Linked DNA regions of Methylacidimicrobium sp. AP8. Each later gene encodes a partner of the first gene's protein in a complex. Links are inferred from orthologs where the notes say so. Each region holds a gene or a part of one and is shown on either strand. Other genes may lie near its edges.

Region 1 (4,897 bases):
GGTTGGCTCATGTAGATCAGATCCCCCTGGTTCGCTTCCTAGGCGCCGTCCGAGGAATGGATTTCCGCTTGGCTTCCCCGCATGTTCCCGACTAGCATAAAAGCTTCGGAATCCGCCACAAGCTTCCCTTCCGCCCGGGTGAAATTCTTCTCCTCCCTCTCCGACCAAGCCCGCGAGGAACTCATCGCCGAGCGCAAGCGCAACTCCTCCCTTTGGAAGGTCATCCACGGCCTGGCATCCCTCCGCCTCGCCGTCGCCCTGCTCCTCAGCTTGGCGGCCGCCTGCGCCGCCGCGACCGTGATCGAGTCGCGATTCGACTCGACGGTCGCCCAATATTATGTCTACCGGTCCCCTTGGTTCCTTGGCTGGCTCGTGCTCCTCTGCATCAACCTCTTTGCCGTCACCCTCACACGGCTTCCCTGGAAGCGGCAGCATCTCGGATTCGTCATCACCCATTACGGAATCATCCTTCTGCTCGCCGGTGCGATGATCGGACGCCTCGCAGGCTTCGAGGGTTTTGTCCACCTGCGGCTCGGCGAGCCCGCCGAAGACCGGGTCACGCTCAACCAGACAGCGCTCTTCCTGGAGAATCCTCTGCGCAACGAGGTCTTCCGAGTGAGCTTCCCTACCGAACTCTGGCGGCCTCGTCCCGACCACCCGCGCAAGATCGCGATCCCTGGAACGGACCTCCGCCTAGTCATCGACGATTTCTCCTCGGATTTGACGCTCGTCGAGGAGATCGTCCCCTCCTCCGATTCTTCCGCCGGACCCGGCATCAGTCTCCTGCTGGAGAGCCGGATGGCCCGGCAGAAGACCCTGCTCGCCCTCCTGGAAAAGGAGCCCGCCCACCAAGTCCAGGATTTTTTTGGCCTCGCCAAGGTTCTTTGGCTCTCCGAACCGCCGGTCTCGCCCCCAGGCCGGACCCTGCATGAGGCCCAGGTCGTCTTCGCCCGGTCCCCCGAGCAGCCGATCACCCATGCGGCCGACGGAATCCCGTCAGGGTACCGGTTCTTTCTCGTTCCGGACGAGCAGAGTCGGCAGATGCTCCTGGTCGTGATCTCCCCATCGGGAGAGAAGAACGCCTGGGAGGTCACTTCCTATGTCGGGAAGGTTCTCGATTTGCCCGGCGGAGCGCAGGCATACCTTACCGGCTATTGGCCCGATTTCGCCATGCGGGAGGGAAAGCCGACCTCTCTTTCGGATCGTCCCGAGAACCCGGCCGTCCTGGTCGAACTGCGCTGGCGGGAAGCGGGACGGGCGTCGCCCAGCCTTTTTCTGTGGAAATCCGCTGATGGCGACGCCATCGCCTATCAGGCCTGGAACCGCCGAGGCGAGATCTCGTCCCAGGGCCAGACGACTGCGGGTCGGAAGTTTTCTTTGGGATGGGCCGACTGGGAGGCATCGGTCCTCCGCTATGAGCCGCACGCGTCGATTCAATCGGTCATCCGAAAGCAGGAACCCGGAAAGGCGGTCACGATGGCGATCGGCCCGGGCGTGCACGGGCGGGTGGAGGATCCGAAGGCCAAGCTTCAGTCCGTTCCCCTCTGGATCCTCTCGGGAGTGGCCCAAACCTTCTCGTTGGAAGGGATATCGGTCCGGGCCGCCTATGGCCTGGAGAGCCGCCCGCTCCCCTTTCGCATCTCGCTGGAACGGTTCCGCGTCCCCCGGGAAGAGGGAAGCGATGCTCCCGTCGACTTTCAAGCGACCGTGCGCTTCGAGGACCCGAAGACCGGCGCAACCCGCACCGAAACCGCCCACATGAACTCGCCGGCGACCTTCCCAGGTGGGTTTTGGCGCTCGGCCCTCGGACGGAACTACAAGTTTTCCCAAGCGTCTTGGAATCCGCAAGACCTTCGGGAAACCACCCTCCAGGTGCTCTACGATCCGGGCTGGCCCTGCAAATGGATCGGCTCGCTCTTGATTTGCATGGGCATTCTCCTCATGTTCCTCCAACGGGGATCGCGACGGAGCTCGGCTCCCGTCCCGACGGTTCTGCCACCCGAAGAGGCGTTCTCGCCGCGCAGAGCCGATTCCACGCAGGCTCGGTGAAGTCCGGAGCAGCCGTCGGGAGCTAGGAAATCCGCCTTGGTCAGGAGGGCGTTTCATGGAAAAGGAAATGCAAGAGCGAGTGGCCGAGCTTCGGGCGTCTTTGCAAGCGGCGGAGACGGAAGGGGCGCTCGAGGCGATCCGCATCCGCTACTTCGGGCGCCATGGAGAGGTCCCGCGCCTGCTCGCCTCCCTCGGCACCCTGCCGCCCGAGCGGCGCCGGGAAGCCGGCCGCGCGATCAACAACTTCAAGGCCTTGGCCGAAAAGGCGATCGAGGAGAGGCGCGCGGAGCTGGCTCCCGCTCGACCGAAAGGGCCTGCTTTCGACGCGACGCTGCCGGGCCGTCCCGTGCCCGAGGGCTCGATCCATCCGATTTCCCGCATGTGCCGGCGGATCGTCGAGATCTTCCGCCGGCTCGGCTTCGCCCTGGCCGACGGTCCGGAAGTCGAGAACGAGTTCTACAATTTCGACGCCCTCAACACTCCGCCCGATCATCCGGCACGGAACGAGCAGGATACCTTTTTCCTCAAGGATTCGACCCTCCTTCCGGCGGCTCCTTTCCGCGGGGGCGGACGGCTCCTGCTCCGCAGCCAGACAAGCCCGGTGCAGATCCGGGCGATGGAGAAGCAGCGGCCGCCCATCCGGATCATCGCTCCCGGCCGCTGCTACCGGCGGGATGAAATCGACGCCACGCACTCGATTGCGTTTTTTCAGGTCGAAGGGCTTGTCGTCGAGGAAAGCGCGAGCCTCCGAGAACTCAAGGGGACACTCGAGCTGGTTTTCCGGGAGCTCTTGGGGCAGGAGACCCGCTTCCGCTTTCGCCCCCATTACTTCCCCTTCACCGAGCCGAGCTTCGAAATCGACGGCTTCCGGCCCTCCCCCGCCAAGACCGGAAAGGAATGGCTCGAGCTTTGCGGGTGCGGGATGGTCCATCCCAAGGTGCTCTCGGGTGCCGGCATTGATCCGGATCGCTATTCCGGCTTTGCCTTCGGATTCGGCATCGAGCGGCTCCTGATGATCGTCGAGGAGGTGCCCGATCTCCGGCTCTTTACCGAAAACGACGTCCGCTTCCTCCGCAACCAGAGCTGCCCTGTCTAAGGTCCATGGATTATCGCGACACAGTTCTTCTCCCGCGCACTTCCTTCCCGATGCGCGCGGAGCTGCCCAAACGGGAGCCGCTCCTTCTCGAACGGTGGCGGCGGGAGCGACTTTATGAGCAGATCCTTGAAGCTCGCAGCTCGGGCCCCCGATTCATTCTGCACGACGGTCCGCCGTTCGCGAACGGGGACGCCCACCTCGGCCATGCCCTCAATAAGACGCTCAAGGACTTAGTGCTCAAGTCCCGGAACATGATGGGCTTTTTCGCCCCCTATGTTCCCGGCTGGGACTGCCACGGTCTGCCCATTGAAGCCAAGGTGATGGCGGACCTCCCGCCCGAAGGGCGAGATCCGGTGCGGGTCCGGCAGCGATGCGCCGCCTATGCGCTTCACTACATCGCCGTCCAGCGCGAGCAGTTCGAACGGCTCGGCATCTTCGGAGACTGGCAACGGCCCTACCGCACCATGGATCCGCCCTACGAGGCGGAAGTCCTGCTTGTCTTCGCCGACCTTGTGGAGAAGGGATTGGTCGTCGAAGGGCTCCGGCCGGTGTTCTGGAGCACCGGCTGCCGCACGGCTCTGGCGGAAGCCGAGGTGGAATACCATCCGCGAACCGATCCGGCGATTGAAGTTGCTTTTCCTCTCCTGCCGGAAAGCTGCCGGGAGCGCGGCCTTCCGGAGGACACCGTGCTCCTGATCTGGACGACAACCCCCTGGACCTTACCCGCCAACCTGGCCGTCGCGGTGCATCCCGGCCTCCCGTACGCCCTATACGCCGTCGGCGGCCGCCATATCCTCGTGGCCGAAGGGAGGGCAGAGGTTCTTCCGGGCTTCCGGGAAGCGCCCGCGGTGCGCCGCTTCGCGCTCGGCGAGCAGCTCTGCGGGCTTCGCTATCGCCATCCACTTTTGCCGCGCACCGGTTCGGTGTACGCCGCCGATTTCGTGACGGGGGAGAGCGGCACCGGCTTGGTACACATCGCGCCCGGCCATGGAATGGAAGACTATCTGCTTGGCCAAGAGCACGGGCTCCCCCCGCTCTCACCGGTCGACGACGACGGGCGGTTCACGGAAGAGTGCGGGATTCCGGAGCTGGTGGGCCTCACCGTCTGGGAGGGCAATCCCCGGATTATCGCCCGGCTCCGAGCTGAAGGGCTGCTCTGGTCCGAGCACGCCTACGTCCACGACTACCCGCACTGCTGGCGGTCGAAGACCCCGATCCTCTTTCGCTCGGTCCGGCAGTGGTTCATCCGCGTCGAGGCGTTTCAGGCGGAGGCTTTGCGTCGGATCGACGAGGTTGAGTGGATTCCTAACCGGGCGCGCAATCGCATCCGGAGCGCGGTCGAAAGCCGTAGGGACTGGTGCATCTCCCGGCAGCGCTCGTGGGGCATCCCCCTTCCGGTGTTCTACCGGGAGGACGGGAGCGCGGTCCTCAATCCGGGGGCGATCCGTAAGCTGGCGCGTGTGGTAGCCCGGAGCGGCACTGACCTATGGTATATGACCGACGACGCGAGCCTCGCCCGGCTGCTCGATCTGCCCGCCGGCCTCCGGAAAGGAACCGACACGCTCGACGTCTGGATCGACTCCGGATGCAGCCACGCCGCGGTTCTCGCCCCGCGCGGGGAGTTCCCGGCCGATCTTTACTTGGAGGGGAGCGACCAGCATCGCGGCTGGTTTCAATCCTCCCTTTTGCTTTCGGTGGCTCGAACCGGAAAGGCTCCCTACCGGACCGTCCTGACTAACGGCTTCGTCCTGG
Region 2 (5,080 bases), 120 kb from region 1 along the record:
GGCGCCGGTCGGCGAAGAGAAGAGATATTTTCTCGATTGAGGCGGCGGAGAGTGCTTCTTTTCTTTTTCGGCCGCTGCTCCGCCCTGTCGGGAAAGGCGGAAAAGGAGGAAGATCGGTGTGAATCGGGAAGATAAGCTCGAGGCGATTTTCGCGCTGCAGGAAGAGCTCAATCGCCAGATCGGAATCGAAACCGGATCGCTCGACGACGAGGGCAGGGAGCGATGGCTGCTCAACTACGCGCGGGCCATGAGCCAGGAGATCGCCGAGCTGACCGACAGCGTGCCCTGGAAGTGGTGGGCGCGGTACCAGAAGCGCGATCTGCAAAATGCCCGCGTCGAGCTGATCGACCTCTTCCACTTCCTGGTGTCGGCGGCGCAGGTGCTGGGAATGAGTGCCGACGACTTCTTCCAGGCCTACCGGAGGAAGCACCAGGTGAACCGGGAGCGGATCGCCGGCGGCTACCGCCAAAAGGATCCCGACGACAGTCGACATGTGTGAGCTCGTGAAGGTGTCCCTGGCGCCGGCACGGCCGCCCGGGCGCGACGAGGCGCGAGGCCTGGTCCTACCGGGAGGTTGGGAAGAGATCTTCGCGCGCCGGGCGCCGATCGTCTGCGACCTGGGAGCGGGGACGGGCCGCTTTGCGGTCGCCTACGCCGAGCTCCATCCGGAGTGGAACGTGCTGGCGGTCGAGAGGAAGCTCGCCCGGGTGCGGCGGATCGAGCGCGCGGCCGCCGCGCGCGGGCTCGCCAACCTAAAAGTCCTCTGGTTCGGGTGGGACGACCTCTTGCTCTTCTGGTCGCCGCCGGCTTCCTGCCGGGAGATCCACGTGCTCTTCCCCGATCCGTGGCCCAAGCGGCGCCACCGGAGGCGCCGCACTCTCCAGCCCGCTGTTCTGGCGGCGATTTTTCGCGTGCTCGAGCCGGGCGGCTTTTTCCGTTTCCTGACCGACAGCGCCGACTACGCTGCGGCCGTCGAACAGGCGATCTCCCTCCTGCCGAGATTCGAGCGGCGAGGGGAACCCGGCGGCTTTCCGGCAAGCCATTTCGAGGAGGTCTTTCGCAGCCGGGGCGATCCCCTCTACGGAGGCGTCTGGTGGAAGACCGGTGAGGGGGGCCCGGAGGGCGGAGGATCATGAGAATTTCCTGGCGTTGGCTGAGCCGTTACTGCCAAGTGACGGTCCCGGTCGAGGAAGCGCTCGACCGCCTGACGATGAGCGGCCTGGAGGTCGCGCACTGGCGCCGTCGCGGACCGGAAGACCCGCGGATCGTGGTGGCGGAGGTGGTCGATTGGCGGCCGCACCCGCGCGCCGACCGGCTTCGGCTCGTCCGCGTCCGGATCCCCGGGCAGGAGCTGTCCGTCGTCTGCGGGGCTGCGAACTTCGATCGCGGAGACCGGGTCGCTCTAGCCCTCGCCGGCGCGGTTCTGCCTGGCGGAGTCGAGATTGCGCGGCGGCGGATCCGGGGAGAGGAATCCGAAGGGATGCTCTGCTCGGCCGAAGAGCTCGGGCTCGAGGAGAAGGGATCGGAAGGCATCCTGGTTCTGGACGCCGGCTGCGAGCTTGGGGTTCCCGTGGCTTCCGTCCTTCCTACCGACATCGAATGCCTTCTGGAGGTGACGCCGAATCGGCCCGATCTTCTCTCCTACCGGGGGATCGCGCGGGAATTGGCCGCTCTGGGCTGCGGCCGCCTGCTCCCCTCTCCCCCGGCCGCTTCCTCCTCCACCTTCGCTCCTTTTCCGGGACGGGTCGTTTTGGAGGCTTCGGACGCCGCGCCTTGGTATGCGGCCGCCCTGCTCGAGGGAATCGAGATCAAGCCGAGCCCTCCCTGGATGCAAGAACACCTGCGCCGTTCGGGCGCACGGCCCGTGAACGTGGTGGTCGACGTCACCAACTTCGTGCTCTTCGAGCTCGGCGAGCCCCTGCATGCCTTTGACGCGGATGCGTTCCCGGACGGGGAGATCCTCGTCCGCCGCGCCTCTCCGGGGGAGCGGCTGGTCGCCCTGGGCGACCAGGAGATCGCTCTCGATCCGGCCGACCTGGTCATCGCGAGCAGGCGTGGGCCGGAGGCGCTGGCCGGGGTGATCGGCGGCCGGCGTTCGTCCATTTCGGAGAAGACCAGCCGCGTGGTCTTGGAGTGCGCCTGGTTCCTCCCCAAGGTGATCCGCGCCGCCGCTCGCCGGCATTCGATTTCGACCGAAGCCTCCTATCGGTTCGAGCGAAGGGTCGATCCCGGCGTGGTCTGGGCGGCGAGGGAGAGGGCGATCCATCTGCTCACGGAGCTGGCGGGCGGACGGCTGGTTGGCACGTCGGCCTACGGTGCGTTGCCGCTGGATCCGGCTCCGATCCGGCTGCAGGCACGGACGGTGGAGCGGATCTGCGGGGAGCTTCCGCCGCCTGCCGAGATCGAGGATATCCTCGGCCGGCTGGGCCTGGAGCTCCTGGAAAAGCAGGAGGCCGGCTGGCTCTGGAAGGTCCCCAGCCATCGGGCGGACCTGGAGGGAGAAGTCGACCTGGTGGAGGAGATCGTTCGGGTGCGCGGACTGGCCGGGCTGCCTTCCCGGGTCTCCGCCGGCTGGGCCACGAAAAGCCGGGACGACCGCCGGTGGGACCGCCGGGAGGCGGTGCGGAGCGCGCTGGCGGGGCGCGGGTGGCAGGAGTGCCTCTGCCTGCCCTTTGCGGCGAGTCGGCCGGATGAGAACGGGGTTGAGCTGTCGCATCCGGCGAACGCCGATTTTCGCTTTCTCCGTTCCGATCTCACATCCGGTCTGCTCGTGGTGGCCCGGATGAACTGGGCGAAGGGCAACCGGAGCCTGCGCCTCTTCGAGATCGGCCGGGTCTTCCACAGGCGCGGAGGAAGGGTGGAAGAGCGGGAGCACCTTGCGATTCTGGCCGCCGGCGAGGAGGCGCAAGAGCCCCACTGGTTGACCGGGGGACGGCGGCTCGACTTTTACGACGTCAAGGGGCTGGCCGATTTCCTCGAGGGCTCGTTTGCCTTTCCCGGAGAGGCGCGCGTTCGGCTGGAGCGCATTCCCCGGGAAGAGGCTGCCAAGCAGGGGATCGACGCGGAAATCGCCCTCTTGGAGTACAATCTCGAGCCTTGGCTGGCGCAGGAATGGGCCAGGACGGTCTTCCGTCCCTTGCCGATCTATCCTCCGGTCCGGCGGGATATCGCCGTCGTCGTCGACGAGGCGGTGACCCACGCCGAGGTCCGCCGCGCGGTCGAGGCGAGCCGGCCGCCGTGCCTGGAGAGGGTCCACCTTTTCGACCTGTTTCGGGATCCCTCCGGGGCTCGGCTTCCCGCTGGGAAGAAGTCCCTCGCCTATGCCTTGACTTTCCGGGCGCCCGATCGCACTTTAACCGACAAAGAGGTCAACGGGTGGGTGGAGGCCGTCAAAAACGCCCTGCGATCTCAAGGCTGGTCGCTGCGGGAGGCATAAAAGCACGCAGCCGGCGGGTTCTTTGACGAAGGTCGGATACACCTCGGGGCGGCGGAGGCGAAGACGGTTTTGCACGGCGGGGCGTGCGAAGGATTTCCCTATGCTGCTCGTGCTTGGAATGCGCGCCCTTCCTCCGATAAGTTCCATTACGGGAGCCGGCATGGCTCGCGCAGCCGACGCCAGGCCTTTGCTGGAAGACGGAGGCACGCGGCTAGGCTCCCACCTGTACGCAAAGTGGTCGAAAGGCCCCATTTCCACACGGCAGCACGGGGAAACGGATTTCATTAAGAATCGGGAAGATGGTACTGGCCGCGCGCCTCCCGCATTGAGACCGCGGAGGCACCGGTAAGCCGGCGAAACAGAAGGTGTGTGCCTTCGCTTAGCCTTTGGCGAAGAGCGCGCGGCCATCTCCCGCAATTCCGGCCCGACGAGGGTGAGCCTTCCGGAAGGGCTCGTCCATCAGCTTACCTCGCGGGCTTACTGCGGAAGATCCCTGATGCGTGGGGAGCTCCCCTTGCGGGAGGGCAGAAGGCTTCTCAAGCTTCCCGCACGGGCGGGTCGTCGCATTGCGCAGAGCCCCGAAGCTGAGGTGAGATCTTCCGCAGCTTACCCGCTCACCCTAACGGGAAGGCTCATTTCCCTTCACGCGCCGGGGCGTTCTTTCGTTAACGAGAATCCGACAAAATTGTCACCAAAATGTAACAGATAAACTGCTTGCCTGAGCTCTGTCCGGCTTTGGTAAGCTCCTTTCCCGTAAGCGGTCCTAAGTCTCTGCTGACGCGGTGGCGGGCGCTCCGCTCGCGCAGGGCCTAACCGGGACCAGGGAGGGAGCTGTGCGCGCGGGCGTTTCTTTGGAGCGGGAGGAGAGGGGGAGTCTGCACAGGGATCCAATGACCAGGTACTGATCGGGTCGGCAAAACCGAAGAGTGCTTCCGGTATCGTCCGGACTCCCGGCGGCCGGGGCATGTCCGGCGGGCGCACCGATGCCGGCCTGCCTTCCTCCGGTGTGGCCCTTTCCCTTCCGGCCCTCTTTTCCCTCGCCGTCCTCTCTTAGCGGAAGGAACACAAGCGGCCGGCGGCTGCGGCGGCCCCTCCCCACACAGTAGCCGTGCCCGGCTCCTTGGCCGATGACGATCCCCACTCCGTTGCGTGGATCCACGCCCTTTGCTGGAGGATGGAAAGGCAAGAGCCGGTTGCCGCAGACAATCCTCCCGACCTCAAAACTGCCAAGGAAGCAACCTAGCCGAACTTCCGCTGTGTAGTGTCGCAAGTGATTGTAGCAGAACGTTAACCCCCATTTCTCACCAGTACGAGCTTTCGGGCGAGAGAGGTGCCGGTTGAGTCGCTTGCGAGCAGTTCCGCCCGCGCAGAGCTCTTCGTGAGGCGGGATCGAGCAAGATTTTCATTCGATTTGCCTTAACGCGAGCACTGCAAAGCGCAAAAAGCCGGTTGTGGAGCAAGACTCCGCCTGGTCGTAGGCTTTGCCGAAGGAACAGATCTGCGGTTTTGGCAGATGCTCAGCAACGCAGCACTCGGAAGACGTGGGTAAAGAGGCTCTTCCAAGGATAGGCGCTGCTCATCGAGAGGAAGACGCGGCGGACGCTGACGCGGACCAGCGTGCCGATCTTAAAGAGCTTGATCCGG

Evidence for each region.
Region 2: the proteins of pheS (region 1) and pheT are in contact, whole or in part, in a crystal structure (PDB 6P24), measured with the Escherichia coli proteins. The link is inferred for Methylacidimicrobium sp. AP8 from one-to-one orthologs.

Annotation. Positions count from the first base shown.
Region 1 is NZ_LR797830.1:2,016,535-2,021,431, forward strand. What follows is about bases 1,262-4,130. They hold pheS (phenylalanine--tRNA ligase subunit alpha), read left to right. Parts: upstream 1,262-2,116; coding sequence 2,117-3,145; downstream 3,146-4,130. Other genes in these bases: MTHMO_RS09400 (cytochrome c biogenesis protein ResB), read left to right, coding at 1,262-2,049; ileS (isoleucine--tRNA ligase), read left to right, coding at 3,151-4,130. Outside these bases: MTHMO_RS09395 (formate--tetrahydrofolate ligase), read right to left, coding at 1-11; more of MTHMO_RS09400, read left to right, coding at 139-1,261; more of ileS, read left to right, coding at 4,131-4,897.
Region 2 is NZ_LR797830.1:1,892,122-1,897,201, reverse strand. The notes cover bases 733-3,784. They hold pheT (phenylalanine--tRNA ligase subunit beta), read left to right. Parts: upstream 733-1,132; coding sequence 1,133-3,436; downstream 3,437-3,784. Other genes in these bases: MTHMO_RS08865 (tRNA (guanosine(46)-N(7))-methyltransferase TrmB), read left to right, coding at 733-1,136. Outside these bases: MTHMO_RS08875 (thiol-disulfide oxidoreductase DCC family protein), read left to right, coding at 1-40; MTHMO_RS08870 (dUTPase), read left to right, coding at 119-499; more of MTHMO_RS08865, read left to right, coding at 492-732.